Regions from separate parts of the Microbacterium sp. nov. GSS16 genome, predicted to be linked through region 2. Evidence: predicted binding sites of a transcription regulator. Region 2 holds the regulator's gene; each other region holds the start of a gene.
What was found. Region 2 encodes LexA, which represses DNA repair genes until DNA is damaged. Its sites were predicted from a motif close to TCGAACANNTGTTCGA; they were not measured.

Region 1: PGB26_RS12315 (HNH endonuclease signature motif containing protein) is a predicted target of LexA. The motif match lies at 4,154-4,169, and genes of this name have one in related genera.
Region 3: recA (recombinase RecA) is a predicted target of LexA. The motif match lies at 2,241-2,256, and genes of this name have one in related genera.

The regions. Positions count from the first base shown of each region.
Region 1 is NZ_CP116338.1:2,575,129-2,584,735, reverse strand. Features, by position in the region: gene PGB26_RS12325 (M50 family metallopeptidase) at 1-716, shown strand, start outside; gene PGB26_RS12320 (anthranilate synthase family protein) at 824-2,704, opposite strand; gene PGB26_RS12315 (HNH endonuclease signature motif containing protein) at 2,899-4,143, opposite strand; gene ispG (flavodoxin-dependent (E)-4-hydroxy-3-methylbut-2-enyl-diphosphate synthase) at 4,278-5,408, shown strand; gene PGB26_RS12305 (hypothetical protein) at 5,426-6,280, shown strand; gene PGB26_RS12300 (hypothetical protein) at 6,355-6,876, opposite strand; gene PGB26_RS12295 (alpha/beta hydrolase) at 7,007-7,756, shown strand; gene PGB26_RS12290 (phosphotransferase) at 7,780-8,631, opposite strand; gene PGB26_RS12285 (RNB domain-containing ribonuclease) at 8,628-9,607, opposite strand, start outside.
Region 2 is NZ_CP116338.1:1,815,511-1,825,117, forward strand. Features, by position in the region: gene ftsX (permease-like cell division protein FtsX) at 1-222, shown strand, start outside; gene smpB (SsrA-binding protein SmpB) at 282-758, shown strand; gene PGB26_RS08645 (S9 family peptidase) at 814-2,706, opposite strand; gene PGB26_RS08650 (methylenetetrahydrofolate reductase) at 2,826-3,770, shown strand; gene metE (5-methyltetrahydropteroyltriglutamate--homocysteine S-methyltransferase) at 3,767-6,079, shown strand; gene lexA (transcriptional repressor LexA) at 6,146-6,832, opposite strand; gene PGB26_RS08665 (LysM peptidoglycan-binding domain-containing protein) at 7,136-7,513, shown strand; gene PGB26_RS08670 (histidinol-phosphate transaminase) at 7,616-8,707, shown strand; gene hisB (imidazoleglycerol-phosphate dehydratase HisB) at 8,704-9,306, shown strand; gene hisH (imidazole glycerol phosphate synthase subunit HisH) at 9,303-9,607, shown strand, end outside.
Region 3 is NZ_CP116338.1:2,513,218-2,522,824, reverse strand. Features, by position in the region: gene PGB26_RS12035 (DNA translocase FtsK) at 1-454, shown strand, start outside; gene pgsA (CDP-diacylglycerol--glycerol-3-phosphate 3-phosphatidyltransferase) at 454-1,029, shown strand; gene PGB26_RS12025 (CinA family protein) at 1,026-1,508, shown strand; gene PGB26_RS12020 (helix-turn-helix domain-containing protein) at 1,662-1,970, shown strand; gene PGB26_RS12015 (DUF3046 domain-containing protein) at 1,987-2,208, shown strand; gene recA (recombinase RecA) at 2,455-3,498, shown strand; gene PGB26_RS12005 (regulatory protein RecX) at 3,547-4,239, shown strand; gene miaB (tRNA (N6-isopentenyl adenosine(37)-C2)-methylthiotransferase MiaB) at 4,299-5,852, shown strand; gene miaA (tRNA (adenosine(37)-N6)-dimethylallyltransferase MiaA) at 5,894-6,778, shown strand; gene PGB26_RS11990 (dihydrofolate reductase family protein) at 6,817-7,353, shown strand; gene dapF (diaminopimelate epimerase) at 7,363-8,235, shown strand; gene PGB26_RS11980 (class I SAM-dependent methyltransferase) at 8,246-8,893, opposite strand; gene hflX (GTPase HflX) at 8,964-9,607, shown strand, end outside.

The sequences.
Region 1 (9,607 bases), 760 kb from region 2:
AGCGGGTCGACACCTTCGCAGAGGCCTCCGCGATCATCCAGCGCTCGCCGGGCGAGCCGCTGGATCTCGTCGTCGAACGCGACGGTCAGCGGGTGGATCTGACGCTGACACCGGTGGCCGCGGAGCGCGGTGAGGTGGATGCCGAGGGCCGCGCGGTTCTCGACGAGCAGGGCGAGCCGGTCACGCGCACGGTCGGGTACGCGGGCATCTTCGCGCAGAGCGAGTACGTGCCGCAGCCGATCGCCACCGGTCCTGAGCTCGCGCTGCAGCAGACCGGGGCCGTCGCCTCTCTCGTGGTCAACCTGCCCGCGAAGCTGTGGAACGTCGGCGCCTCTCTCGTGACGGGGGCCGAGCGCGACCCGAACGGTCCGCTCAGCGTGGTCGGCGTCGGTCGTCTGGCCGGCGAAGTGGCCGCCACGGATGCCCCGGTGCTGAACCGCCTTGTCGTGCTGATGAACCTGCTCGCGGCGCTGAACATCGCGCTGTTCGTGTTCAACCTCATTCCGCTGCTGCCGCTCGATGGCGGGCACGTCGTCGTCGCTCTCTGGGAGGGCGTCAGACGCGCGTGGGCGAAGATCACCGGGCGCGCGGCTCCGAAGCCCGTCGACGCGACCCGGCTCGTTCCGGTGACCGTGGTCGTGGCGGTGCTGCTGATCGGCATGGGCGCGCTGCTGATCGTGGCAGACCTCGTGAAGCCGATGAGCCTGCTGGGCTGAGTCTGTCAGCAGAGTCTCCGCGGCTGACCCTCTCAGCAGGCTCTGCCTGCATCTGACCCTCTCAGCAAGCTCTGCCGTCATGAGTCTGTCGGGCAGAGCCTCGCGAGTCAGGCGAGGGCGTGGGCGGCGAGCCGTTCGAGCGTCTCGAGTCCGTCGCGCGACAGTATCGACTCGAGGTGCCCCTGCACGGACGCGAAGCGCTCGCCACGCAGCGCGTAGACGTCGCCACTGGAGGCATCAGCCGACACTTCGGCATCCGCCACCGAAGTGGTGCCGGGTGCGACCCGGGCGGTGAAGGTGTTGTAGAAGCCGACCGAGGCGTCCTGCCCGAAGACCGGAACGGTCTTCTGCACGCCCTGATGCGGTGCATCGAGCGGCACCAGGTCGATGCCGAGCCGGTCAGCGAGGATCTGATGGCTCAGGCACACGGCGAGAAGCGGTGCCCCTGCGTCGCGACGGCGCGCGACGACCTGCTGCATGCGCGCTATGCGCGGCGAGGCGGCGTCGCGGGGATCGCCCGGCCCTGGGCCTGCGACGACGAGGTCTGCGGCATCGATCGCGCTGTCGGTCACGACGTCCCACGCGGCGATCTCGACGTCGAGTCCCAGGTGGCGCAGCTGGTGGGCGAGCATGGTGGTGAAGCGGTCTTCGGCGTCGACGACCAGCGCACTCCGACCGGCGAAGCGGCCACCGGGGTGGGCATTCTGCGGCTGCATCCAGAAGTCGGCGAGGCGAGTGTTTCGGGACGCCAGCAGAGCGGCGACCTCGGGGTCGTCGGCCAGCCGCGTCTCGCTCGGTGCGTCGTCATCCCGCGCCTCGGCAGCACGGTCACGCTCGATCGCGCCGATTGCGCCGAGCACGCCGGCCGCCTTGCCGTGCGTCTCGCTGACCTCGCCGAGCGGGTCGGAGTGGCGCACCAGCGTGGCACCGACCGGCACTCGCAGCTGCCTGTCGGAGAGATACACCGTGCGGATGAGGATCGGGGCGTCCAGATCGTGTCCGCCCTCGCCGTTGGGGGTGAAGAGCGCGGCGACGCCCGAGTAGTAGCCTCGCGGAGACCGTTCGTGTCTGCGGATGACCGCGCACGCGTTCTGCATCGGCGATCCGGTCACGGTGGGGGCGAACATCGTCTCGCGCAGGATGTCACGCGGATCGAGGCGACTGCGGCCGCGCAGCATGTACTCGGTGTGCGTGAGTCGCGACATCTCCTTGAGGTGCGGGCCGGTGATCCGCCCGCCGTCCGAGCAGACCTGGCTCATCATCTTGAGCTCTTCATCGACGACCATGAACAGCTCTTCGGTCTCTTTGGTCGAGGAGAGGAACTCGGTCAGCGATTCGCGAGTCGATCCGCCCGCCGGGTGGCGGAAGGTGCCCGAGATGGGATTCATGGTCACGACGCCGTCGCGTGCGACGACGTGCGCCTCGGGACTGGCGCCGACGGCGATGTGGCCCGGGGTGATGACCGCGAACGTCCAGTACGCCCCGCGCTCGTGCTCTAGCAGGGCGCGGAACCAGGTGAGGGCGGCCGTGCGGTCGTCGGCGTCGAACCTCGCGCGGTAGTCGCGACGGATGACGAAGTTCGCCCCTTCGCCCCTGCCGATCTCATCGGCGATGACGCGCTCGACGATGTCGGCGTAGTCGTCATCGGAGATGTCGAAGCCTCCATCGCTGAGCGCGATCGGGCTCTGCGGGAGGGCGGCGATCAGCTCGGCCCTGTCGATCTGCATGTGCTCGTCGACGAGCAGGCAGCGCAGGGGCGTGCCGTCGTCCTGCGCGTCGAACCCGCGCTCGCGCACCTGGCGGTACGGAACCAGGGCGAACACCTCGCGAGGTCCATCTGGGCCGTCGAGCGGGATGTCGGCGAGATGATCCACATCGGCGATATCGCCCGTGAGCAGGTCGATGCCGCCCTCACGCGCGATCAGCACGAACGATGCGTCGTGATCGGCCGTGAGCTCAGCCAGTCGGGCGAGCGGAACTGCGGTCATCGGTGTCTCCTCGGTCGGGGATCCGGTGCGGACAAGAAAAAGACCGCCCCGGAAGGCGGTCTGATCTCGTGGGTACGCGAATCACCGCCTAGAAGGCGGGCCACCAGGTGCGGGTCGCGGACATACCGTGAAATTAGCACATCGCGCGGGGCGCGATCGGGCGTATGACGGACACGGTGCCCGCTTCCAACGGTTCAGAAGGGTGGTGGTGCGGTGCTGGTGTATCCGGTGGGGGAGACGATCTGGACGGTGCGGTCGGGTCGGGTGCGATAGCGGACGCGGGTGCGATGTCGGATGGTGTGGTCGCGCGGGCAGAGTGGTCGCAGTTGCGTCAGATCTGTGGTCCCGCCTTCGGCCCAGGGGCGGTCGTGGTCGAGGTCGGCGTCGAGGGCGAGGCGGGTGCATCCGTCGCGGGAGCAGGTGCCGTGGTGCAGGGTGAGCCAGTCGCGTTGTGCTCGGGTGGGGCGGTAGGTGCGGCGGTCCATGTCGACGACCACGCCCTTGACGGGGTCGGTGATCACCCGGCGGAAGCCGCGGGCATCGAGGAAGAGCTGCTTCGCCGTGAGTGGGTCGATGCTGTCACCGCCGACGATCGAGGCGGACTCGACGGCGACGGGTTCGCCGGCGAGGAGTTGGACGGGCACGGTGACGAAGATCTTCGTCTCCACCGCCGTGGCGGTGCCGATGCCGCGCAGCCAGGCGCTGAACAGGTCGGCACGGATCTGATCCCGCGTGCGCCCGTCGCGCCTGTCTTTCTGGGTGTGCTTGGCCGTGGCGGTCAGGCGCCGCATCACCGCGACGGCTTCGTGAGTGGGCACGAGCGCGGTGATCCAGGACATCCCGTCGCCGGCGGGGGAGCGGCCGACATGCCGGTCGGCCATCGCACGGGTGTGCCGACGCGCGGCGCTGTCGCCGGTGATCCGGTCGACGAGCCTCTTCGCCCGCTGCCGCAGCACCGCCGATGAGCAGGTCAGCACCCACTCGTGCGCCGCTCGGTCAAGCGTCGCGAGCGCGGCGGCCTCGGCATCCTCGACCTCCCGCGGCGCACCCACCGGGGAGGCGAGCGCGCCGGCGGCGGTGACGATCACGCCGACGTTGTGCATCGACGCGAACCCGTCACGGGCGCGCTGCCACAGCAGCGGCAGATCCCGCGTCGCGGTCTCCGCGACAGAACACAGCTCCCGCACCCGCTCCTGCGAGATCCGCAACCGCAGCGACAGCTCCAGAACAACAGCCCGCTCCGCCATCTGCACATCCGCGTCGATCGTGTAGACCTCCGGATGCCGACGCGCGAAATCCACCGCCTCCACCACCCGCTGCGCCTGACGCGCCGCATACCGATTCGCGTCCACCTCCGAACAGGTCACGTCATCGAGAAGCACCCCCAGCACATCACCCGCCGACTGCGGCATCGGCCCGGACTCCTCATCGATGAGCATGCCACCAGTATAGAACAAAGATTCGATAGAGTCCATACTCTCGTGGATGTCGTGACGGACACGAAGAGGCCCGCTTCCAGCCGACGTCGATCGGGCGGCGGTAGCCTGGACGCGTGCCTGCAGTGAATCTTGGGATGCCGCGCGTCCCCGAAGTCCTCGCCCCGCGTCGCAAGTCCCGTCAGATCCGGGTCGGCAAGGTGCTCGTCGGCGGAGATGCCCCGGTCAGCGTGCAGTCGATGACGACGACCAAGACCACCGACATCAACGGCACGCTGCAGCAGATCGCCGAGCTCACGGCATCCGGCTGCGAGATCGTTCGCGTCGCCGTGCCGTCGCAGGACGACGCCGATGTGCTTCACATCATCGCGAAGAAGAGCCAGATCCCGGTGATCGCCGACATCCACTTCCAGCCGAAGTACGTGTTCCAGGCGATCGACGCCGGGTGCGCGGCGGTGCGCGTGAACCCCGGCAACATCCGCAAGTTCGACGACCAGGTCGGCGCGATCGCCAAGGCCGCGCAGGCGGCCGACGTCTCGCTGCGCATCGGCGTGAACGCCGGGTCTCTCGACCGCCGACTGCTCGAGAAGTACGGCAAGGCAACGCCGGAGGCTCTGGTCGAGAGCGCGGTGTGGGAGGCCTCGCTCTTCGAGGAGCACGACTTCCACGATTTCAAGATCTCGGTCAAGCACAACGACCCCGTCGTCATGGTGAAGGCGTACCGCCAGCTTGCCGAACGCGGCGACTGGCCGCTGCACCTCGGCGTGACCGAAGCGGGCCCGGCGTTCCAGGGCACGATCAAGAGCGCCACCGCATTCGGCATCCTGCTGGGCGAGGGAATCGGCGACACGATCCGCGTCTCGCTGTCGGCGCCGCCCGCAGAAGAGGTGAAGGTCGGGCATCAGATCCTGCAGTCGCTGAACCTGCGCGAGCGCAAGCTCGAGATCGTGTCGTGCCCGTCGTGCGGTCGTGCGCAGGTCGACGTGTACTCGCTCGCCGAAGACGTCACCGAGGGGCTCAAGGACATGACGGTCCCGCTGCGTGTCGCCGTGATGGGCTGTGTCGTGAACGGCCCCGGCGAGGCGCGTGAGGCTGACCTCGGCGTCGCATCGGGCAACGGCAAGGGCCAGATCTTCGTCAAGGGCGAGGTCATCAAGACCGTCCCCGAGGCCGATATCGTCGCCACGCTCATCGAAGAGGCCAACCGCATCGCAGCCGAGATGGGCTCCGACGCACCGCTCGGCACCGCCCAGGTCATCACCGGCTGAGCCGGCGAGAGGAAGCCATGCAGTCGACGCTCGTCTCGTTCCCCGATGGCGCACTGACCGGCGAGGGCGAGGTGCTTCTCGTCGATCAGACCGCCGCGATCGTGGTGGTGGACGCCACCCCGTTCCATCCTGTCGACCACACCTGGCCCGACCAGCCCGGCGACGCCGGGTTCATCACCGCCGGTGACGTGCAGGTGCGTGTGACCGAGGCCGTCATGGCTGCCATCAGTGATGAAGGTGCCTTGGCCATCGGAGCCGACATCCCCGTCAAGCGCGGTGGGGAAGGCTGGACGTGGATGGTCGGCCACCGGACCGAGGGAGCGATCCCGGCAGATATCGCCGTCGGCGCCTCCGTCACACTGACAGTGGATGCCGATCGCCGGGCGTCGCTGAGCCGAGGCCACACCGCGTGCCATCTGGCATCTCTCGCGCTCGACGCGGCGCTGGCCGACCTGTGGCGCAAGGAGATCGGCACCGATCCCCTCGGCAATCCCGACTTCGAGGGGAAGGCGAATCAGTCCAGCCGCATCCACGCCGACGGCAGCGTCGACGAGTACCGTCTGGGCAAGAGCCTGCGCAAGGCCGGGTTCGACTCGGAGGGCTTCGCCGCCACGCTCGCCGAGCGTGAGACGCAGATCAACGAGACGCTCGCCGGCTGGATCGCCTCGGCGGGTCGGAGTCGCATCGATGTCGACGGGCCGAGCATCATCGACCGTCGCACCTGGCGCTGCACGCTGCCCGAGGGCGAGGTCGGATTCCTTTGCGGTGGCACGCACGTGCGGTCGCTGGCCGAATTCTCCTCCATCAGAGTCGCCCTGGATCTGAGTGACCCGCAGCTGCTCGTCATGACGACGACGGTCACGCCGGCCTGATCACCCGTCTTCACGCGGGACGAGACAGGCCAGTGAATGGGTCGCGCGAACCTCGGAGACACTGAACATCCGTCTCATCGTCGGAAGCCCGCCTGCACGCGTCCGCCGGCACGATCGAGTTCCGCGTGAACCTGCTCGGCCAACGCGGCATGATCCCCGGACACCAAGGGTTCGGCGAGCGCTTGTGCGCGCGTCGCGTCCCACTCGCGCAGGCGCCGGGGAAGCCATTTGCCCGTTCCGATCCACTTTCCCGTCAGCAGCAGCATGAGCTCTGCCGTCCGCTCGAACAGCAGACCGGAGATCACCTGCTTCTCGAGGGGATCCGTCGCATCACGCAGATCGTCGAGCAGGTCGGTGATGATGTATCGGCGAAGCCGGGATTCGGCATCCGCCAGCGTCGGCCCCTCAGCCAGTCGGTCTGCCCAGAACGTCCGCAACGCGTCGAGAGTCCGATCTCGGCGCACCGGGAAGCCGTGCACGAGCATCTCCACGATCACGGGTCGAAAGCGCTCCATATCTCGCGCGGCCCATTCGGCGAAACCGTCCGCGGTGTATGCGAACACCTCGAATATCTCACCCGCGAAGGAGTACGTCACCGCCTCACCGGATCGATCGTCACCGGACAGGTCGTCGCCGATCAGATGCGGCGGTTCGCGTACTCTTCACGCCGCGCGGATCGGCGGCCCCGGCGCATGGCCCTGGTGACACCCATGCTTGACTGAGCGGATGCTGCTGAACGCCGTCGTCACCGGGCCCGCCGACGCCGAACGCAGCGTCCTCCTGCTGCACGGCATGATGGGATCGTCGGAGAGCTGGTGGCGAGTCAGCGAACGGCTCGCGGCACAGGGCACGCGCGTGATAGCGCTGGATCTGCCGGGCCACGGGCTGTCGCCGCGCGATCCGCGAGGCTCGGTCGGCTCGGCTGCGGATGCGGTGGTTGCGACGGTCGCCGCGCTCGCGCACCGGCATCGGCTCATCGGCCATCCTCGTCGACTCGCCGGCATAGGACACTCCTACGGCGGAACCGTCCTGAGCGCCGCAGCGGCGCGCCTCGCCCTCGACACGCAGGTCTACGTCGACACCGTATGCGCGTTCGCCGGGGGCGGCGACGTCAGCGAACTCACCACGCAGTACGAGGCAGACCGTCGCGCACGTATCGACGCCGATCGGCTGCGACAGAGTCGATTCTTCTACAGCGCTGACGACGCGGTCGTCGAGGCCAGGGCGGCCTGGCGCTTCGATCCGGCGACTGCGGCATCGGTGTCATCGGAGTCGGACGTCGATCACCGTCCTGGCGCCGGTGCGATCCTCGTTCGGGCGCATCCGAGCCGGTTCGTCTCCGACGACGACGCGAACGCACTGCGCCTCGCCGGCGTCGACGTCCGAGCCATCGACGGCGCTGCCCATTCCATGTGGTACAGCCATTTCGAGGGCTTCGTCGAGGCACTACCGGAGATATTCCGCCCGAATGCTTAGCGGTGCGGAGCAGCAGCGGCGGATCAGAACGCGGCGAGCGCCTCTGCGATCATCCGGTGCCCCTGCGCCTCGAAGGCCTCGTCGCCGACCTGGAACGCCCAGCAGGCCGTGCCGATGGCCTCACGAAGGGCATCCATCCGCCAGCGGTCCGGGATGCGGGGATCGCCGCCGTAGCCAGTGAAGAACGCAGCCTCAAGGGTCGGGTCGTCTCGCCACTGCTGCGCGGCGAGTCGGGCGAGATCGGAGGCGGCGGGGCGGAACGCGAAGCGCCCGAAGTCGATCACCCGCACCGTACCGTCGTCAACCAGCCAATTGCGCGGCTGCCAATCGCCATGGGTGGGCACGACCGTCACCGGGGCTGCGGGATCTGCCAGGAGGACGCCTCGCGCGTGCGCTGCGGATGCTCGATCCACCCGGTGAGTGCCGTCCAACCAGGCGAGGGCGCGCTCATTCGCCCGGCGCTCATATACGGCATCCGTGCGCTGCTCGCGGTCGTGCAGCCGCCGCAGCAGGTTCCCCGCCTGAACGTAGGTGGACGGATGCCCTTCGGCGTCAGTCCCCTCGACCAGCTCACCAGGCAGGTGCGCGAGCACCATCACCCGCTCGTCAGCGGAGCTGTCGAGCAGCCGGGCAGCATGCCCGGTCGCCTCGAGAGGCGCCGTCCACCCCACGTGGGCGCTGATCTCACGGCCGATGTGGTGATTCGCCGGGCCGCCTGCCTTCACGATGACATCGCCGTCTGTCGTGCGCACGTGCAGCACCACTGAGTCCGACGAATCCCACGACAGGTCGTCGATCAGCGTCGGCTCGGACAGACGCGCGTGTACCCATGCCGCCTGAGAGCGCTGCAGGCGACCACCATGCCAGCTGTTCACGCGGCGAACTCCACCTCGCCGTGGGCGATGTCGACGGCGATCAGGTGAAGCTGCACGTGCGAGCCCGGCTCGGCGTCCGCGGGCACGGGTGCCGTGGCCGTCACGGCGGGTTCCGCGATCTGCACCGCGGCGCGATCCTCGCCGCGCAGCTCGATGACCGTGGCGTCGATCCGTGTCCCGACCAGCGGCTGCAGCAGCGCCGCCTCGACACGGTTGAGGGTCTCGGCATCCAGCCGCGACGCCCGTTGCGCCGACTCCTGCATGAGCGACGGCAGCTCCGCGAGTGAGTCGCGTGCCCAGTCCGGCGCGGGTCGGCCCTGCGATACGGCCTCGCAGATCGCCAGCGACCACCGGTCGACCAGTCTGCGCAGGGGAGCGGTGGCGTGCGCGTAGGGTGCGCCGATCGCGGCCTGTTCGAGGTCACCGTCGGGCAGTCGCCCGTCGAAGGTGACGTAGCCGGCGCCGCGGAACAGCGACGCCGCAGCCTCGAGAACGGGCAGCGTCAGCGGATCGTTCTTGTCGAGCGCGCGCAGGTACTCGCCGTACCGGCCGTCCTTCCACGGCCGCCCCAGCGCTTCGGTCTGCCGGCGGAAGCGCGCGAAGGCCTGCTCGTCCGGCTGCGGCATGGTGCGCAGCACGCCCACCTTCGCGTCGATCATCAGCTCGGCCGCTGCCATCCCCGTCAGAAGCGACAGCTGCGCGTTCCAGTCCTCGACGGCCAGTGGGTGGCGGCGCTCGATGTCGTAACGGCCGTCCGCGCGCTGCACGACCTCCTCATCAGGCAGGTTAAGACTCGCGCCACCGCGTTCGGCCTCCTGCACTCGGCGCAGTTCGCCGATCTCCCGCAGCAGAGCGAGATGGTGATCTCCGTCCCGATCGACGGATGCCTGTGCCGAGACGTAGTCGAGCTGCGCCCGCGACCGGATGAGGGCGCGCTCGAGCCGGAAGTCCGTCTTCGACCCCTCGGCGTCGAGGG
Region 2 (9,607 bases):
GGCGTCTTCGCCGCCTTCCTCGGATCGGTGTTCGCCAGCGCGGCCGTGCTGACCGGCGTGAAGTTCGGCGTCGAGGGGTATCTGGCCGAGCGCGTGCCGTTCATGCGGCCGCTCGTCGACATGCGGGATGCGGCGTTCGTGGTGCCCGTGCTGATCGGCATCGGCGTGCTGCTCGCGGCTCTGTCTGCCGGATTCGCGATCCGGCGCTGGCTGCGCACCTGATCCTTCGACAGGCTCAGGAACCGATAGGGTGGAGGGCTGTCTGTCGTCAGGAGAAGAACATGCCCAGGGAACGCGGGGAGAAGGTCGTCGCGACCAACCGTCGCGCGCGTCACGACTACAACCTCGAGAAGTCGTACGAGGCGGGTCTCGTGCTCACCGGCACCGAGGTCAAGTCGCTGCGTCAAGGGCGCGCCAACCTCAGCGACGGCTATGCGTACGTCAAGGGCGGCGAGGCGTACCTCGACGCCGTGCATATCCCGGAGTACTCCCAGGGGCACTGGACCAATCACTCCGCCAAGCGCATCCGCAAGCTGCTGCTGCACAAGGATGAGATCCGCAAGCTCGAGCACGCCGTCTCGGCCGGCGGCTACACGCTCATCCCGTTGAAGCTGTACTTCTCCGACGGTCGAGCCAAGGTCGAGATCGCCCTGGCGAAGGGCAAGAAGGAGTACGACAAGCGTCAGACGCTGCGCGAGCGTCAGGACACCCGCGAAGCCGAGCGGGCGATGCGCCTGCGCAATCGCGTGGGCGAATAGCCCACAGACACGCTCGCGCCGGCCCCTTCGACGGGCTCAGGGACCCAGCCGGGGCTCAGGCACCCAGCCGGGGCTCGAATCCGAAGGTGCGGCCAAGGAAACGCAGCTCCGCCTCGAGCGAGGCGACGATCGTCTCCGCGGCGCGGAAGCCGTGCCCCTCGCCCTCGAAGAGCAGGTACTCGTGCGGCACGCCGCGCGCGGCCAGCGCGTCGCGGATCGCTTCCGACTGCGACGGGGGCACGACTCGGTCGTCCGACCCCTGCTGCAGCAGCACCGGCACGTCGATCCGGTCGGCGTGCGAGAGCGGCGACCGCTCGATGTACACGCTCTCGGCCTCGGGCAGGGGACCCACCAGGCCGTCGAGGTAATGCGCCTCGAAGTCGTGGGTCTCGGCGGCCAGCATCCGCAGATCCGCCACACCGTATCGCGAGATGCCGGCGGTGAACGTCCCGCCGCGCACCAGCGCGCACAGCACCGTCCAGCCGCCGGCCGATCCGCCGCGAATGGCGATGCGGGAGGGGTCTGCGAGTCCGGCGTCGGCCATGCCGCGCGCGGCGGCGATCACGTCGTCGACGTCGACCACGCCCCACTGCCCGTCCAGACGCTGGCGGTAGGCGCGGCCGTAGCCGGTCGATCCGCCGTAGTTCACGTCGAGCACGCCGATGCCGCGGCTGGTCCAGTACGCGTACGCGGTGGATGCCGCGCCCGAGACGTGCGCGGTGGGGCCGCCGTGCACCATGACGATGTACGGCGGCAGCTCGCCGTCGGGCGCGGAGGCGTCGGGGCTGGTGGGCCGGTAGTCGAACGCGTGCACCGGTCCGTGCGGGCCGTCGAAGGTCACCGGGCGGGCACGGGGAACCCAGACGGGATCCGCCTCGGCACCGCCGGTCACCGTCGTGATCGTGCCGTCGTCGAGGTCGACGCACCACAGCCCCGCCCCGACCGTCCGGCCCGCGCCCGAGATGAGCACCCGCGATCCCTGCGCGTCGTCGATGCTCGCGCCGGCCGTGATCGGCAGGGTGAGCAGCTCGACGACCTCGCCGTCGGGCGAGATGAGCACGATCTCGTCGGATCCGTTCGTGCGCACGGCGACGACGCGGCCGTCGTCGAGAGGCTGGTACCAGCGGTTGCCGAGCACCCACAGCCCGCCGCCGGTGTCGGCGTCGGCCAGGCAGAACGGCTCGGTCGTCGCCGGCGGGGTGGGCGCGGGCGGCGGCGCGACGTCCACGACGTGTGCGAGGTGCAGGTTCCAGCGTCCGGTGGCGTCGTCGGCGTACAGCAGCCGGTCGTCCGAGAGCCACTCCGGCTGCACGGGCGCCCGGCTCGGGACTCCGGCATCCCAGCCCGACTCGAGATGCATGACCGAGACGATCGCCCGCTCCCACGGCATGTGCTCGGCGTTCCACTGCACGTACGCCAGCTGCTTCCCGTCGGGCGAGAGCGCCGGATGTGCGACGAAGCCGTTCACCGAGACGAGCGTCCGCACGGCGGACTCGTCGTCGGCCGCCGTGCCGTCGAGCGGGATCTCGACGATCGCGCGCACATGCGGATCGGGTCGCAGGTCCTCGCGCACCGCGAGCAGCCGGCCGTGCTGCAGCCGCAGGCCGCCGTACGCGGGGCCGGCCGCGGTCAGCGGCTCGGGGGCGCCGCCGCGCGGCATCCGGTGGATGCGCTGGTCGCCGCCGTGCACGAAGTACAGCGTGCCCTCGGCGTCGGCCGTCCACGCTCCGCCGCCGTACTCGTGCACGCGCGAACGCGCGTTCCACGGCGCGGACAGGATCTCGTCGCCGCTCGAAGTGCGCACCGTCACCCTGCCGCCCTCGGCGGGAACGGATTCGCCCCACCACACCTCGTCGCCGACGAAGCGGGCTCCGTCGATGCGGGGGGATGCCTGCGCGATCATCTGCGCGGTGAACGGTGAGGGCCACGAGCCGTACGGTGCGGTCATGGATCCGAGCCTAGCCAGACTCGCAGGTGACACACGGCGTCACACAGTGTGCGCTGCGCCGAGCCGCTGTCCTACCGTCTGAGGGCACGCCGTCGCACCGGTCCCGAAGGAGAATCGCCATGAGCAGCATCCCGTTCTCCTTCGAGCTGTATCCGCCGCGCACCGCCGAGAGCACGCGCGCCCTGCACGACACGATCGACCGCCTCGCCGAGGCGGGGCCGGAGTTCATCTCGGTCACCTACGGCGCAGGAGGGTCGACCGGCGGCCGCTCGCTCGACGTGCTGCGATACATCCGCACGCACACCGACACCGAACCGCTCGCGCATCTCACCTGTGTGGGCAACACCTATGCGGGCGCCGCCCGTCTGATCCGCGAGTTCCTCGATGCCGGCGTGCTGAGCTTCCTCGCGCTGCGCGGCGACCCGCCGGCTGGCCAGAGCGAAGACGACGTGTTCCTCGGCGACCTCGAGAGCTCGGCGCAGCTCGTGCAGCTGATCGACCGCGTGCAGGCCGAGCGCGCGCCGTACGAGGAGTCGCCGGTGCGCGGCAACCCCGGAGCCGTACGGGTCGCACCGCGCCGCAAGGTGAACATCGCCGTCGCCGCCTTCCCCAACGGCCACCCGCGCTCGGCCTACAGCAGTCAGCATGTGGATGCGCTGCTGGCCAAGCAGGCCGCTGGGGCGACCGTCGCGATCACGCAGCTGTTCTTCCACCCCGACCATTACCTCGCGTTCGTCGAGCGCGCCCGGCGCGCCGGCGTGACGATCCCGATCCTCCCGGGCATCATGCCGATCACCTCGCCGGCTCGCCTGGCGCGCGTGCTCGAACTGACCGGCGAGGAGCTTCCGAGCGAGCTCGCAATCGAGCTCGAGATCGAGCCGACCACCGAGGGGCGCCGCCGGGTCGGCATCCGCTGGGCGGCCGACCTCATCCGCGCCGTCGTCGACGGCGGCGCACCCGGTGTGCACCTGTACGCGTTCAACCAGCACGAGACCGTGCTCGACGTCCTCCACTCCGCCGGGGTCATCCCCGCGCTCTCCGCAGCATCGAAAGGAACCTCATGACCGCTTTCCCCGCAGGGACGATCCTCGGCTACCCGCGCATCGGGCGTCGTCGCGAGCTGAAGAAGGCCGTCGAGTCCTTCTGGGCCGGCCGCTCCGATCAGGCGGAACTCGAGCGCACCGCCGCCGAGCTGCGCGCGACGACGCGTGCCCGCCTCGCGGAGCTGGGCCTCGGCCGCGATGACTCGTCGATCCCCGAGTCGTTCTCGTTATACGACCAGGTGCTCGATACCGCCGTCACGGTCGGCGCCATCCCCACGCGCTTCGACGACCTCCGCGACGAGGACGGCACGATCGGACTCTCCGCCTACTTCACCGTCGCACGCGGCGAGGGCGAGCGAGCACCGCTCGAGATGACCAAGTGGTTCGACTCGAACTACCACTACCTCGTCCCCGAGATCGGCCCCGAGACGACCTTCTCGCTCGCCAGCGAGCACCTCGTCCAGCAGGTCGCCGAAGCCGCCGCCGCCGGATACGTCACCCGCCCGGTGATCGTCGGTCCGGTCACGCTCCTCGCGCTGGCGAAGGCGTCGGACGACGCGCCGGAGGGCTTCGAGCCGCTCAGCCGACTCGCCGACGTGCTGCCGGTTTACACCGAGCTTCTGGCGAAGCTCAAGGCCGCCGGCGCCCAGTGGGTGCAGCTCGACGAGCCGGCGCTGGTCAGCGAATCGCTGCCGGTCGACACCGCGACCCTCGCTGACGCGGCAGCCCGCGCGCTCGCGGTTCTGGGCGGTGCGAGCGAGCGCCCGCAGATCTTTGTCGCCGCCCCGTACGCGGCGCTCGGCGCGACACTCGACGTGCTGGCCGCCGCACCTGTCGAGGCGATCGGCATCGACCTTGTGCGTGGCGAGGTGCCGGCAGCGCTCCCCGCGCTCGAGGGCAAGACGCTCGTCGGCGGAGTGATCGACGGGCACAACATCTGGCGCGGCGACCTCGATGCCGCGTTCGCGAAGCTCGAGGCGCTGCGCGACCTCGGAGCGGCTGCGCTGTCGGCATCCACCTCGACCTCGCTGCTGCACGTCCCCCACGACGTCGACGACGAGACGGCCCTGGACGCCCGTCTGGTCTCGTGGCTCGCCTTCGCCGACCAGAAGGTCGGCCAGGTCGTCACCCTCGCGCAGGGTCTTGGCCAGGGCCGGGATGCGATCGCCGACGCTCTCGACGCGGCATCCGCCGCCCTGGCCGACCGGCACGACGCCCCCGGCGTGCGCGACGGTGCCGTGCGCGCCCGCGAGGTCGCCGAGGCGGAGTACTCACGCGTGTCGTACGCCGAGCGCGAGAGCGCGCAGCAGGCGCTGAACCTGCCCGCCCTTCCGCTGACGACGATCGGCTCGTTCCCGCAGACCGGCGACATCCGTCGGGCCCGCGCCCAGTTCCTGCGCGGCGAACTGCCCGCCGACGACTACGACGACTTCCTGCGCCGCGAGATCGACCAGGTCGTCGCCCTGCAGGAGGAGCTCGGCCTCGACGTGCTCGTGCACGGCGAGCCCGAGCGCAACGACATGGTGCAGTACTTCGCAGAGCACCTCGACGGATTCGCCGTCACCCAGCACGGCTGGGTGCAGTCGTACGGTTCGCGCGCCACCAGGCCCTCGATCCTGTGGGGCGATGTGTCGCGCCCCGCGCCGATCACGGTGTCGTGGGCGTCGTACGCGCAGTCGCTGAGCGTCAAGCCGGTCAAGGGCATGCTGACCGGCCCGGTCACGATCCTCGCGTGGTCGTTCGTGCGCGACGACCAGCCGCTCGGCCAGACCGCCAACCAGGTCGCGCTCGCACTGCGTGACGAGATCACCGATCTCGAGGCCGCTGGGATCGCCATCATCCAGGTCGACGAGCCGGCGCTGCGCGAGCTGCTTCCGCTGAAGGCGGCGGAGCAGGCGGACTACCTCGACTGGTCGGTGCGCTCGTTCCGGCTGGCGACCGGCGGCGCCGCAGCGGGCACGCAGATCCACACCCACCTCTGCTACTCGGAGTTCGGCGTCGTGATCGACGCGATTCGCGCGCTCGATGCCGACGTGACCTCGATCGAGGCGGCCCGCAGCCGCATGGAGGTCGTCGCCGACATCGCCCGCTTCGGATTCGACCATGGGGTGGGCCCTGGGGTCTACGACATCCACTCGCCGCGCGTGCCCAGCGTCGAGGAGATCGAGGCGCTGCTGCGTCGCGCCGTCGACGAGCTGCCGCTGCGGCAGCTGTGGGTCAACCCCGACTGCGGTCTGAAGACCCGCGCGTACGAGGAGACCGTGCAGTCGCTGCGCAACATCGTCGAGGCCACCCGACGCGTCCGGGAGGACGTTTCGGCCGCCGTCTGAGACGCGTTCACGACGAAGAGGCGCCCCTTCCGATCGGGAAGGGGCGCCTCTTCGTCGTGTGCGCGATCAGACCGCGCGAAGCACCGCGACGACCTTGCCGAGCACGACGGCCTCGTCGCCGAGGATGGGTTCGAACGCCGAGTTGCGGGGGAGGAGCCAGGTGTGACCATCGCGGCGGCGGAACGTCTTCACCGTCGCCTCACCGTCGATCATGGCCGCGACGATCTCGCCGTTCTCGGCGTTGTTCTGCGTGCGCACGACGACCCAGTCCCCGTCGCAGATCGCCGCGTCGATCATCGACTCGCCGTTGACCTTGAGCATGAACAGGTCGCCCTTGCCGACCAGCTGCCTGGGAAGCGGGAAGATCTCCTCCACCTGCTGGTCGGCGGTGATCGGCACTCCGGCGGCGATCTGCCCGACGAGCGGCACGAGTGCCGCGTCGCCCACCGCGGGGGCGGTGTCGGCCGGGTTCTCGGCACCGCTGCCGGGGAGATCGATCAGAACCTCCATGGCGCGGGTCTTGCCGGGATCACGGCGCAGGTAGCCGCTGAGCTCGAGCTGCCCGAGCTGGTGCGTCACGCTGGAGAGCGACTTGAGACCGACGGCGTCGCCGATCTCGCGCATGCTCGGCGGGTAGCCGTGGCGCGCGATCGAGCTCTGGATCACCTCGAGGATGGCCATCTGCTTCGGGCTGAGGCTCTTGCGCCGACGCGTGCGGGGAGCCTCGGCTGCGGTCTCAGGGGTGTCGCTCATGGGTGCTCCTTCATGCCCTCACACGGTGCGGATCCGCGTCGTCGCGGGGATCCGATTCGAATGTCGGTGGCCCATGGTGGGCTGACTTCATCGAAACCGTATCCGAGTTCTCTCGCGAAACGGAAGATCTGTTCGAGCGTGTCGCGCAACCAGCGGCCTTCGATTCGAAGAATCCTTGACAGATGTTCGATATCGAAGATAGATTCGGAACGTAGCTTCGCATCCGGCATCCCCGGCCGGATGCCGGATGCGAAAGCTGCATCACCTCCGCCTGACAGCGGGGAGAGTGAAGAGGAGCATCACGTGAGCACGATCAGCATCCAGGCCCCCCTGACCGTCCCGGTCGCGGCCGCTGCGCGGCGTTCTGTCCCGACCCGGCTGCGTCTCACCGCGCGCGGTCGCCGTCTGCTCGCCACCCTCGCCGCAGCGCCCGTCATCGCCGGCATCACCGTCTCGCTGCTGGCGGGCGGCTCGGCCCTCGCCTCCGGTGAGAGCGACCCCGTCGCCTTCGAGACCGTGACGGTGCTGCCCGGCGACACGCTGTGGTCGATCGCGGCTGAGGCCGCCCCCGCCTCCGACCCCCGCGAGGTCATCGACGACATCAGGCGTCTCAACAACCTGAGCTCGGGCATGATCCAGGTCGGCGCGTCGATCGCGATCCCGACCGAGTACGCCGACTGATCGCGCCGACTGAGGGCGCACTCCGCCCGAGGCCACTCGGCATGGGCGGACGGGCAAAGGTGCACCGTCATCCGCGGCGGCGTCCTTCGTGCGCGGCCTACGATGGAGCATGTGACATCCCTCGATGAGCTGCCCCTCCGCGCCGACCTGCGCGGGCTCACGCCGTACGGTGCCCCGCAGGTGCCGCTTCCTGTCGCTCTGAACGTCAACGAGAACACGCATCCGGTTCCCGACGAGATCGCCAGCGACATCCTCGACGACATCGCGCTTGCACTGCGAGACGTCAACCGCTACCCCGACCGTGAGTTCACCTCGCTGCGCGAGGCGTTCGCGGAGTACCTCGGCCACGGGCTCGCCGCAGAGCAGATCTGGGCGGGCAACGGCTCGAACGAGGTGCTGCAGCACATCATGCAGGCGTTCGGCGGCCCAGGCCGGACGGCGTTCGGATTCGCGCCCACCTACTCGATGTACCCGCTGATCACGCAGGGCACCGGTGCGCGCTGGATCGCCGGCACGCGGCACGACGACTTCACCATCGACCCGGATGACGCCGCACGGCAGGTCGCCGACGTCGACCCCGACGTCGTCATCCTCTGCACCCCGAACAACCCCACGGGAACGCCGCTCGGGCTGGAGGTCATCGAGGCGGTGTACGAGGCGGCACGCGGGGTCGTCATCGTCGATGAGGCCTACCAGGAGTTCGCCCCGCACGACGCGCCGTCCGCGCTCACGCTGCTCGACGGGCGTCCTCGGCTCGCGGTATCGCGCACGATGAGCAAAGCCTTCGCGTTCGCCGGTGCGAGGGTCGGCTATCTCGCCGCCGACCCTGCATTCATCGACGCGCTGCGTCTGGTGCGTCTGCCCTACCACCTCAGCGCCCTCACGCAGGCTGCCGCCGTCGCGGCACTGCGCAACGCGTCGACCATGCTGCGCATGGTCGACGAGATCGTCGAGCAGCGCGAGCGGATCTCCGCCACCCTGGAGGCGCTGGGCTACACGCCGCACGTCTCCTGGTCGAACTTCGTGCTGTTCGGCGGGGTCGACGACCCGAAGGCGACCTGGCGCGCGCTGTACGAGCGCGGGGTGCTGATTCGCGACGTCGGCATCCCGCATCACCTGCGCGTCTCGGCGGGCACCGAAGCCGAGACCACTGCATTCCTGGAAGCCCTCGCGTCGATTGGATCGTCGTCATGACCGACCGCACCGCCCGCCGAACCCGCAGCACGTCCGAGTCGACCGTCGAGGTCGTCGTCGATCTCGACGGCACCGGCCGCAGCGAGATCGACACCACCGTGCCGTTCTTCGACCACATGCTCACCGCGTTCGCGAAGCACTCCCTCACCGACCTCACCGTGCGCGCGACGGGCGACACCCACATCGACGCGCACCACACGGTCGAGGATATCTCGATCGTGCTCGGCCAGGCGATCCGCGAGGCGCTCGGCGACAAGGCGGGCATCTCCCGCTACGGCGATGCCCTCGTCCCCCTCGACGAAGCGCTCGCCCAGGCCGTCGTCGACATCTCGGGTCGCCCGTTCCTCGTGCACGACGGCGAGCCGGCGGGATTCGAGTTTCACCTCATCGGCGGCCACTTCACCGGCTCGCTGGTGCGCCACGTGTTCGAGGCCATCACCTTCAACGCCGGACTGACCGTGCACGTGCGCGTCATCGGCGGGCGCGACCCGCACCACATCGCAGAGGCGGAGTTCAAGGCGTTCGCCCGCGCGTTCCGTCAGGCCAAGGCGCTCGACCCGCTGGTCGAGGGCATCCCGTCCACGAAGGGTGCGCTGTGACCGCGCGACGCGTCGTCGTCTTCGACTACGAGTCGGGCAACGTGCACTCGGCGGTGAAGGCTCTGGCCGCGGCGGGAGCCGAGGTCGAGCTCACCCGCGACCGCAGTCGCGCACTCGAGGCCGACGGTCTGCTCGTCCCCGGGGTGGGGGCGTTCGCCGCTGTCCGCGATGCGCTGCTCGCGCACGGCGGTGACGAGATCATCGATCGTCGCCTCGCCGGCGGGCGCCCGGTGCTCGGCATCTGCGTCGGCATGCAGGTGATGTTCGCGCGAGGCGTCGAGCGGGGTCAGCCCGCCGACGG
Region 3 (9,607 bases), 700 kb from region 2:
CCGGCCCGACGTGCAGGAGTCTGCCGAGGCGCGCAAGAAGGAGGTCGACGAGGACATCGGCGACGACCTCGAGCTGCTGCTCGCCGCCGCCGAGCTGATCGTGTCGTCGCAGTTCGGCTCGACCTCGATGCTGCAGCGCAAGCTGCGCGTCGGCTTCGCGAAGGCCGGTCGTCTCATGGATCTGCTCGAGTCGCGCGAGATCGTCGGCCCATCCGAGGGATCCAAGGCCCGCGATGTGCTGGTGACATCCGAGCAGCTTCCCGGTGTGCTCGCGAAGCTGCGCGGCGAGGACGCGCCGGCACCGGCCGCGCCGGCCGCGCCGGCCGCGAGCGCGTCCGCCTCCGCCGACCAGTACGGCCACGACCCGGTGGCCCGGCAGTTCGAAGGGCTGCCGGTGGTGGAGAGTGATGACGACGGCGACGAGGACGCCTGGGGCCTGACGGGGCGCGACTGATGGCGATTCCCCGGCAGCTCCCCAACGCGATCACGGTCGCGCGCATCCCTCTCGCGGTCGTCTTCTTCGTGCTCCTGCTCATTGCAGGCACATTCGGCGCCGACGACATCGTCATGCGCTGGGTGGCCGCCGTGCTGTTCGTGCTGGCCATATCGACCGACTGGGTCGACGGCTACCTCGCCCGCAGGTACGACATCGTCAGCGACTTCGGCAAGCTGTGGGACCCGATCGCAGACAAGCTGCTGACAGGTGCGGGCTTCCTCGGGCTGGCGATCCTCGGCGAGGTTCCCTGGTGGATCATCGTCGTGATCCTGATCAGGGAGTGGGCGATCACCATCCACCGCTTCACTCTCGTGCACGAGCACGTGGTCGCCGCGGCCTGGATGGGAAAGATCAAGACCGTCGTCCAGGGCATCGCCCTGAGCTGGGCGCTGCTGCCGCTGCACGGCCTGGTCGGTCAGACGGCCTGGGTCGTGGTCACGCAGGTGCTGATGATCCTGGCGCTCGTGCTCACCGTCGCGAGCGGCATCGACTACGTCGTGGCACAGGTGCGCGGTCGTCGGAGGGCCGGATGACCGACGCCGAGCTGCTGGTCGCCGCTCTGCGCGAGCGCGGCTGGACGCTGGGCGTGGCCGAGTCGCTCACCGGCGGAGCAGTCGCCTCCGAGATCGTGTCGGTCCCCGGTGCGTCCGCGACGCTGCTGGGCGGCGTGGTCGCCTATGCCACGCCGGTCAAACACACCCTGCTCGGCGTGGACGCCGGTCTGCTCGTCGAGCATGGTGCGGTGCATCCGGACGTCGCCGTGCAGATGGCCGAGGGCGTGCGGCGGGCTATGGCCGTCGATGCGCGCCCCGCGGACGTCGGCATCGCGACCACGGGCATCGCCGGGCCCGACTCGCCCGACGGCCAGCCGGTGGGCACCGTGCACATCGGCGTCGTCACCCCGACGGGCGCATGGAGCATCCCGCATCTGTTCATGGGGACGCGCGCCGAGATCCGCGCCCAGGCGACCGCGGCGGCCATCGCGGCGGCGCTGGACGCCGTGCGGGAATAGCGCCTCGCGCGCCGGCGTTCCTCCCTGTGTGACAAGTCGTTCACTCACAACTCAAACACAGCGAGAAACAGTAGATTCAACGACACCCGGTCGGGTTAGACTGGCGATCCCCTCGGAGCAGGTTCCGGGTGGCGCGAAGGAGAGGAGGTTCCGATGATCCTCGTCAGACAGGAAATCGGCGATGTGCTGCGGGACTTCCGCCTGCAGAAGGGGCGCACCCTGCGACAGGTCGCGAGCAAGGCCTCAGTGGCCCTCGGCTACCTGAGCGAGGTCGAGCGCGGTCAGAAGGAGGCGTCGAGCGAGATCCTCGCATCGGTCGCCGAAGCGCTCGATGTGCCGATCTCGACGATCATGCGCGAAGTGGGTGACCGCATCTCCGTGCTCGAGGGCCTCAGCCCGTTCCCGGATGTGGTGCCAGACGACCTCGTCGCCGAGGTCGAGCCCGAGCTGTCGCTGCACTGACGCTGCAGCGACTCCCATGAGACGAAGCGAGTTCCTCCGCGCGGTCGCCGATGAGTTCGGCGGCCGCGCGGACTCTCTTGTGCACGACCTGATCCTCGGGTCGCTCGGCAGGACGGCGCGCGAGGCGCTGGATGCCGGTGTTCCCCCGCGCGACATCTGGCTCGCGCTGTGCGACGAGACCGACGTTCCCGCGACGCGTCGCTACGGCGTCGGGCGCCTGGATCCCCGCGAGCGCTGAACGAAACTCCGCGGTTCGCTTTCGGCGTGTCGTCGAAGATGTGTTCGATGTCCGCGTAGTGTTCTGCACAAGTGGTCTTGAGGTCATCTTCTCCACATCAGACGCTGTCGCCGATCCAATGTCGGTGGCTGCTCGTACGGTGAGGGATGTGGCACTGAGCCATACGCCTTGTCGCAGAGTCACTCCATCCGGAACGGCCGCGACAGCCTACAGGCGGCAGAACTTCGAGATACAGAGGAGCACGTCATGCCATCAACCGACGACCGCGAGAAGGCCCTGGACTCCGCGCTCGCGCACATCGAGCGTCAGTTCGGCAAGGGTTCGATCATGCGACTGGGCAGCGACGAGCGCGCTCCCGTCGAGGTCATCCAGACCGGGTCGATCGCCCTCGACGTCGCCCTGGGCATCGGAGGTCTGCCGCGCGGACGCATCATCGAGATCTACGGTCCCGAGTCGTCTGGTAAGACCACGCTCACGCTGCACGCGATCGCCAACGCGCAACGCGCGGGCGGCATCGCCGCGTTCATCGACGCCGAGCACGCGCTCGACCCCGAGTACGCGCGCAAGCTCGGCGTCGACATCGATCAGCTGCTCGTCTCGCAGCCCGACACGGGTGAGCAGGCGCTCGAGATCGCCGACATGCTGATCCGCTCGGGCGCGATCGACCTCGTCGTCATCGACTCCGTCGCCGCCCTCGTTCCCGAGGCGGAGATCAAGGGCGAGATGGGCGACTCGCACGTGGGTCTGCAGGCCCGACTCATGTCGCAGGCACTGCGAAAGCTGACCGGTGGGCTGAACCAGACGAAGACCACCGCCATCTTCATCAACCAGCTGCGCGAGAAGATCGGTGTGTTCTTCGGTTCTCCGGAGACGACGGCCGGTGGTAAGGCGCTGAAGTTCTACGCCTCGGTCCGCCTCGACATCCGTCGAATCGAGACGCTGAAGGACGGCACCGAAGCGGTCGGAAACCGCACCCGCGTCAAGGTCGTCAAGAACAAGATGGCCCCGCCCTTCAAGCAGGCCGAATTCGACATCCTCTACGGCGTAGGCATCTCGCGCGAGGGCAGCCTCATCGACTTCGGCGTCGAGCACGGCATCGTCAAGAAGTCGGGCTCCTGGTACACCTACGACGGCGATCAGCTCGGGCAGGGCAAGGAGAACGCCCGCAACTTCCTGATCAAGAACGACGACATCGCCATGGCGATCGAGACGCAGATCAAGCAGAAGCTGGGCGTCGGCGTCAAGGCCGAGGCCACCGTCGACGAGCTCGCCGAGCGTCGTCCGGCCTGATGTCATCCGCTGACGTGTTTCGACGTCGCTCAACAACCGTGGTGAGTCATGTCATCCGCTGACAAGCTCGCGCCGGTGATCCCGCTCTTCGGTGGCGCGCGTGGCGTCGGCCCTGCCACGGACTCCGTGAGGGCCGCGCCCGCGCCGGCCGGCGTGCGATTCGACGATCCGGGCGACGCCCATGACGAGCCAGCGCCGGTCGAACCCGACGCCGACGAGATCCGTCAGCGCGCCGAGGAGACCCTGGTGCGCAAGCTCCGCGCCAAGCAGCTGTCGGTCTCGGAAGCGCGATCGGTTCTGCGCGAGAACGGCCTCGATCGCGACGCGATCGAAGACGTGATCGATGAGTTCCTCCGCCGCAGCTATCTCGACGATCACACGCTGGCGTCGCTGCTGGTGACCTCGGGCTCCGAGCGAAAGGGACAGGGCCGCATCGCCCTGGCTCGATCGCTCGCGCAGCGCGGCATCCCGCGCGACATCGTCGACGACGCACTCGCAGAGCTGCCCGACGACGATGCCGAGCGTGCACTGGAGTTCGCCCGCAGCAAGGCATCCGGCATGAGCCGCCTCGAGTACGACACCGCCCTGCGCCGGCTTCACGGGCAGCTCGCCCGTCGCGGCTACGGCGGATCGGTCGCGATGGACGCCGCTCGCACAGCTCTGAGCGAGGTCGGCGTGCGTCGTGCGGCGACCCGCCCCGGCATGCGGCCCTCGGGCGTCCGGTTCGTCGACTCCGACTGAGCATCCGCTCTACGGGCCGCTCAGCCACCAGGCCGGGCGGCTCGTAGAATGGACGCACCATGTCTTCTCTCTCCTCCGAACCGACGATCATCGCGCTCTCCGACGCGGCGATCGCCGCCGATGGGCGCCGTCGCTCCTACGAGCTGCGCACCTTCGGCTGCCAGATGAACGTGCACGACTCCGAGCGTCTCTCCGGCTCGCTCGAGAGCGCAGGGTACGTGCGGGCTGATGCCGGCGACGAGGCCGACATCGTCATCATCAACACGTGCGCCGTCCGCGACAACGCCGCCGGCAAGCTCTACGGCACCCTCGGGCATCTGAAGTCCCGGAAGGACAAGCACGAGGGCATGCAGATCGCCGTCGGCGGGTGCCTCGCGCAGATGGATCAGCAGGCCGTGCTCGACAAGGCGCCCTGGGTAGACGTCGTCTTCGGCACGCACAACATGGGCTCCCTGCCGGGGCTGCTCGAGCGCGCCCGCCACAACGGCGAGGCGGAGCTCGAGATCCTCGAGTCGCTCGAGGTCTTCCCCTCGACCCTGCCCACCAAGCGCGACTCCGCGCACAGCGGCTGGGTGTCGATCTCGGTCGGATGCAACAACACCTGTACGTTCTGCATCGTGCCGAGCCTGCGCGGGAAGGAGAAGGACCGCCGGCCCGGCGACATCCTGAATGAGATCCGCCTGCTCGTCGAAGACGGGGCCATCGAGGTCACTCTGCTCGGGCAGAACGTCAACTCCTACGGCGTCGAATTCGGCGACCGCCAGGCGTTCAGCAAGCTGCTGCGTGCGGCGGGCGAGATCGAGGGGCTCGAGCGCATCCGGTTCACCAGCCCGCACCCCGCAGCCTTCACCGACGACGTCATCGACGCAATGGCCGAGACCCCCAGCGTCATGCCGCAGCTGCACATGCCGTTGCAGTCCGGCAGCGACAGCGTCCTCAAGGCGATGCGCCGCTCGTACCGCAGCTCGCGCTACCTCGGCATCATCGAGAAGGTGCGCGAGCGCATCCCGCACGCCGCCATCACCACCGACATCATCGTCGGCTTCCCCGGCGAGACCGATGAGGACTTCGAAGACACCATGCGCGTCGTCGAGCAGTCCCGCTTCTCAGGCGCCTTCACGTTCCAGTACTCCATCCGCGAGGGCACGCCCGCCGCGACCATGCCGAACCAGGTGCCCAAGGATGTGGTGCAGCGGCGCTACGAGCGCCTCATCGCGCTGCAGGAGCGGATCTCGCTGGAAGAGAACCAGAAGCAGGTCGGCCGTGAAGTCGAGGTGCTGGTCTCGGTCGGCGAGGGCAAGAAGGACGCCTCCACGCACCGCCTCACCGGTCGCGCAGAGGACAACCGTCTGGTGCACTTCGAGGTGACGTCGGGGTCCGAGCTGCCGCGCCCCGGCGACGTCGTCACCGTCAAGATCACGCACGGCGCGCCGTTCCATCTCCTCGCCGACGATCCGACCGGTGCGCCGCTGCGCATCCGCCGCACCCGAGGCGGCGACGCATGGGACCGCGCGCAGGCCGCGTCGTGCGGGGTTCCCGCCACGGCTGGCGAGTCGGGTGCGCCGCGCGCCGTCTCGCTGGGCCTGCCCACCCTGCGCCCCGCGGGGTCTTGACCCCGCACTCGGCGCGACCAGGCCACCCGCGGCTCTGGGCGGTGGTCGGCGCCACGGGCACCGGCAAGAGCGAGCTCGCTCTCGACCTCGCCGAGCGGCTGCGCGCACGCGGCAATCCGGCCGAGATCGTCAACGCCGATGCCATGCAGCTGTATCGGGGCATGGACATCGGCACGGCTAAGCTCGCCGTCGCCGAGCGGCGGGGCATCCCGCACCACCTGTTCGACGTCCGCGAGGTCGCCGACGAGGCGGCGGTCGCCTGGTATCAGCCACGCGCCCGAGAGTCGATCGCAGCCATCCACGCCCACGGCGGCGATGCGATCCTCGTCGGCGGCTCCGGACTGTACGTCTCGAGCGTGATCTTCGACTTCCGCTTCCCCCCGAGGGATGCCGCCGTCAGAGCCCGTCTCGAGGCTGAGCTCGACGCGCACGGTGCCGGAGCGGTGTTCGAGCAGCTGCGCGCGCGCGATCCCGAGACCGCCGCCCGGATCGATCCGAAGAACGGACGCCGTATCGTCCGCGCGCTCGAGGTCATCGAGCAGGGCGGCGCGACGCACGGGGCGGCTCTGCCCGAGAAGCCCGAGCTGTGGCATCCCGCGACACGGATCATCGGCCTCCACACGCCGCGAGAGCAGCTCGTCGAGCGCCTCGACCGGCGCGTGGAGCGGATGTGGCAGGACGGGATGCTCGAAGAGGTCGACCGCCTGCGCGCCGACGGCATCGAGAGGGGCGTCACCGCGTCACGCGCGATCGGATACGCGCAGGCGCTCGCGCAGCTGGGCGGCGAGCTGACCCAGCATGAGGCGATCGCCGAGACGCAGGCGCTCACTCGCCGCTACGCGCGGCGACAGGTGTCGTGGTTCAAGCGCTACCCCGACATCGAATGGGCCGAGCACCCCGTCGACGTCGACTCGCTCATCGACTGACTCTGGCGGGCGTCGGCGGCTGCAGGCACGATGGGCGCATGGCCACGCACTACTACACCGCCTCGTCACTCGACGGGTTCATCGCCACGCCCGAGCACTCGCTGGATTGGCTGCTCAGCCAGGACATCGACGAGAACGGTCCGATGGCCTATCCCGGGTTCATCGCCGTGATCGGGGCTCTCGCCATGGGATCGTCCACGTTCGAGTGGGTCATGCGGCACGAGGAGGGACGATGGGACTACGCGCAGCCGACCTGGGTGTTCACCCACCGCGACATCCCCGCTCCGGCACGGGGCGACGTGCGCTTCACACATGAGGACGTGCGTCAGGTGCATGCCGAGATGACGGCGGCGGCCGAGGGGAAGGACCTCTGGATCGTCGGCGGGGGAGACCTGGCCGGCCAGTTCGCCGACGCCGGGCTGCTCGACGAAGTCTGGGTGCAGTACGCGCCGGTCATGCTCGGATCCGGGGCGCCGCTCCTGCCACGGCGAGTGGACCTCGAGCTGATCGATGTGGCGCGCAACCGCAGCTTCATGTGCGGCAGGTACCGGGTCGGGGGTTCCGACGCTCTCTAGACTGTTCGCATGGTCGCATTCACCAAAGGGCACGGCACGGGCAACGACTTCGTGATCATCGAAGACGCCGACGGCGCTCTCGATCTCACGGCCACTCAGGTGCAGGCCCTGTGCGACCGCAACTTCGGCGTCGGCGCCGACGGCGTGCTGCGCGTGGTGCGATCCGCGTCGATTCCCGAATGCGCGGCGGCTCTGGCCGAGGAGCCGGATGCGGAGTGGTTCATGGACTATCGGAACGCAGACGGGTCGATCGCCGAGATGTGCGGCAACGGCATCCGCGTCTTCGCGCACTACCTGCTTCGCGCTGGCCTCGCCACGATCGACAGCGGCTCGACGCTGCCCATCGGCACGAGGGCCGGGGTGCGCGATGTGCTGCGCTCCCAGAACGGCTACCAGGTCGATCTCGGCCTGTGGAAGCTCGTCGGCGGCGAGCCGCTCGCGCGGGCGGCGGGACTTTCGGTCCCGCGCCCTGGCCTCGGCATCGACGTGGGCAATCCGCACGTCGTGGTCGCCCTGGCATCCGACGACGAGCTCGCCGGGGTCGACCTGAACCCGACACCGATTCTCGACCCCGCGCCGGTCGACGGCGCGAACGTCGAGTTCGTGGTGCCGGGGGAGCCCCTGGTACGAGACGGGATCGGGCATGTGCGCATGCGCGTGCACGAGCGCGGTGTCGGCGAGACGCTCAGCTGCGGCACGGGTGTGGCGGCGACCGCCCTCGCGGTACGGCACTGGGCGGGGTCGCAAGCGCCGCATCAGTGGCGCGTCGAGGTGCCCGGAGGGGTGCTCGGGGTGCGGATGTTCCCCGCGGAGGACGGCGAGCACGTCGCCCTGTCGGGGCCCGCGCAGCTCGTCTACCGCGGCGAGATCGACCTCGTCTGAGGCCGATCGCTCATTCGGGCAGCACGATCGGGGCGGTCGGCGGGGTGCCGTGCCGGCGCACCTTGAGAATGCGGTACCCCTTGCCGGTCGCCGCGCGGGTCACGCTGAAACCCGGGCTGAACACCGAAGCCATCCACCGCTGCAGCGAGTCGGATCCGAGGTTGCGCTGCACCACCAGCCAGGCGTCGCTGCGCTCGTCGAGGCGGGGGATCCAGCGCTCGAGCATGGAGTGCAGCTCGCTCTTGCCCACCCGGATCGGCGGATTCGAGCGGATCGTGGTGAACACCACGTCGTCGGGAACATCCTCGGGCTTCACGGCGTTGACATTGGTGAGGCCGAGGGACTCGGCGTTGCGCCTGGTGAGATCCAGCGCCCGCTCGTTCACGTCGACCGCCCAGATCGTGGCGTGCGGCGCCGAGAGGGCCATGGTGAGACTGATCGGGCCCCACCCGCATCCGAGATCGAGGAAGTTGCCGCTCGGCGGCAGAGGAGCCATGTTGGCGAACAGCACCGCAGTGCCGGTGTCGAGCCGGTCGGGACTGAACACGCCGCCCGCGGTGGTCACCTCCCGATCGCGCCCCGCGAGCGGAACGGTGATGGTTCGGAGGTTCTCGGCACTGGCCGGGGCCGCACTGAAGTAATGATCGGACGACGGCATGCAGTGAGCGTACCGGACACCGCGGGCTAAGGTTAAGGCGCTTCTCAGAGAGGACAGAGTTCACCACCGGATGACGAACACCAACGACGACAACATCACACAGGACGCACTGGATCGCGTGCTCGCGAACGCAGAGCCGCGCACGCAGGCGCGCGTCTTCGGCGCAGCCCAGGCGCTGCAGGATGCGGCATCAGCCGCCCACACCGACGCGGACGGCGCGCAGTGGGACCTCGAGGATCGCCATGCCCTCCGACGTGTCGCGGGCCTCTCGACCGAACTCGAGGACGTCACCGAGGTCGAGTACCGGCAGCTGCGTCTGGAGAACGTCGTATTGGTCGGCGTATATCCGCAGGGCGCGCAGGAGGATGCCGAGAACTCGCTGCGCGAGCTCGCCGCCCTCGCTGAGACGGCAGGCGCCGTGGTGCTCGACGGTCTGCTGCAGCGCCGGCCGCACCCCGACCCTGCGACCTACCTCGGCCGCGGCAAGACGCAGGAGCTCAAAGACATCGTCGCCGCCGTGGGCGCCGACACGGTCATCGCCGACACCGAGCTCGCCTCCAGTCAGCGACGCGCGCTCGAGGACGTCGTGAAGGTGAAGGTGATCGACCGCACCACCGTCATCCTCGATATCTTCAGCCAGCATGCGAAGAGCCGCGAGGGCAAGGCGCAGGTCGAGCTGGCTCAACTCGAGTACCTGCTGCCGCGACTGCGCGG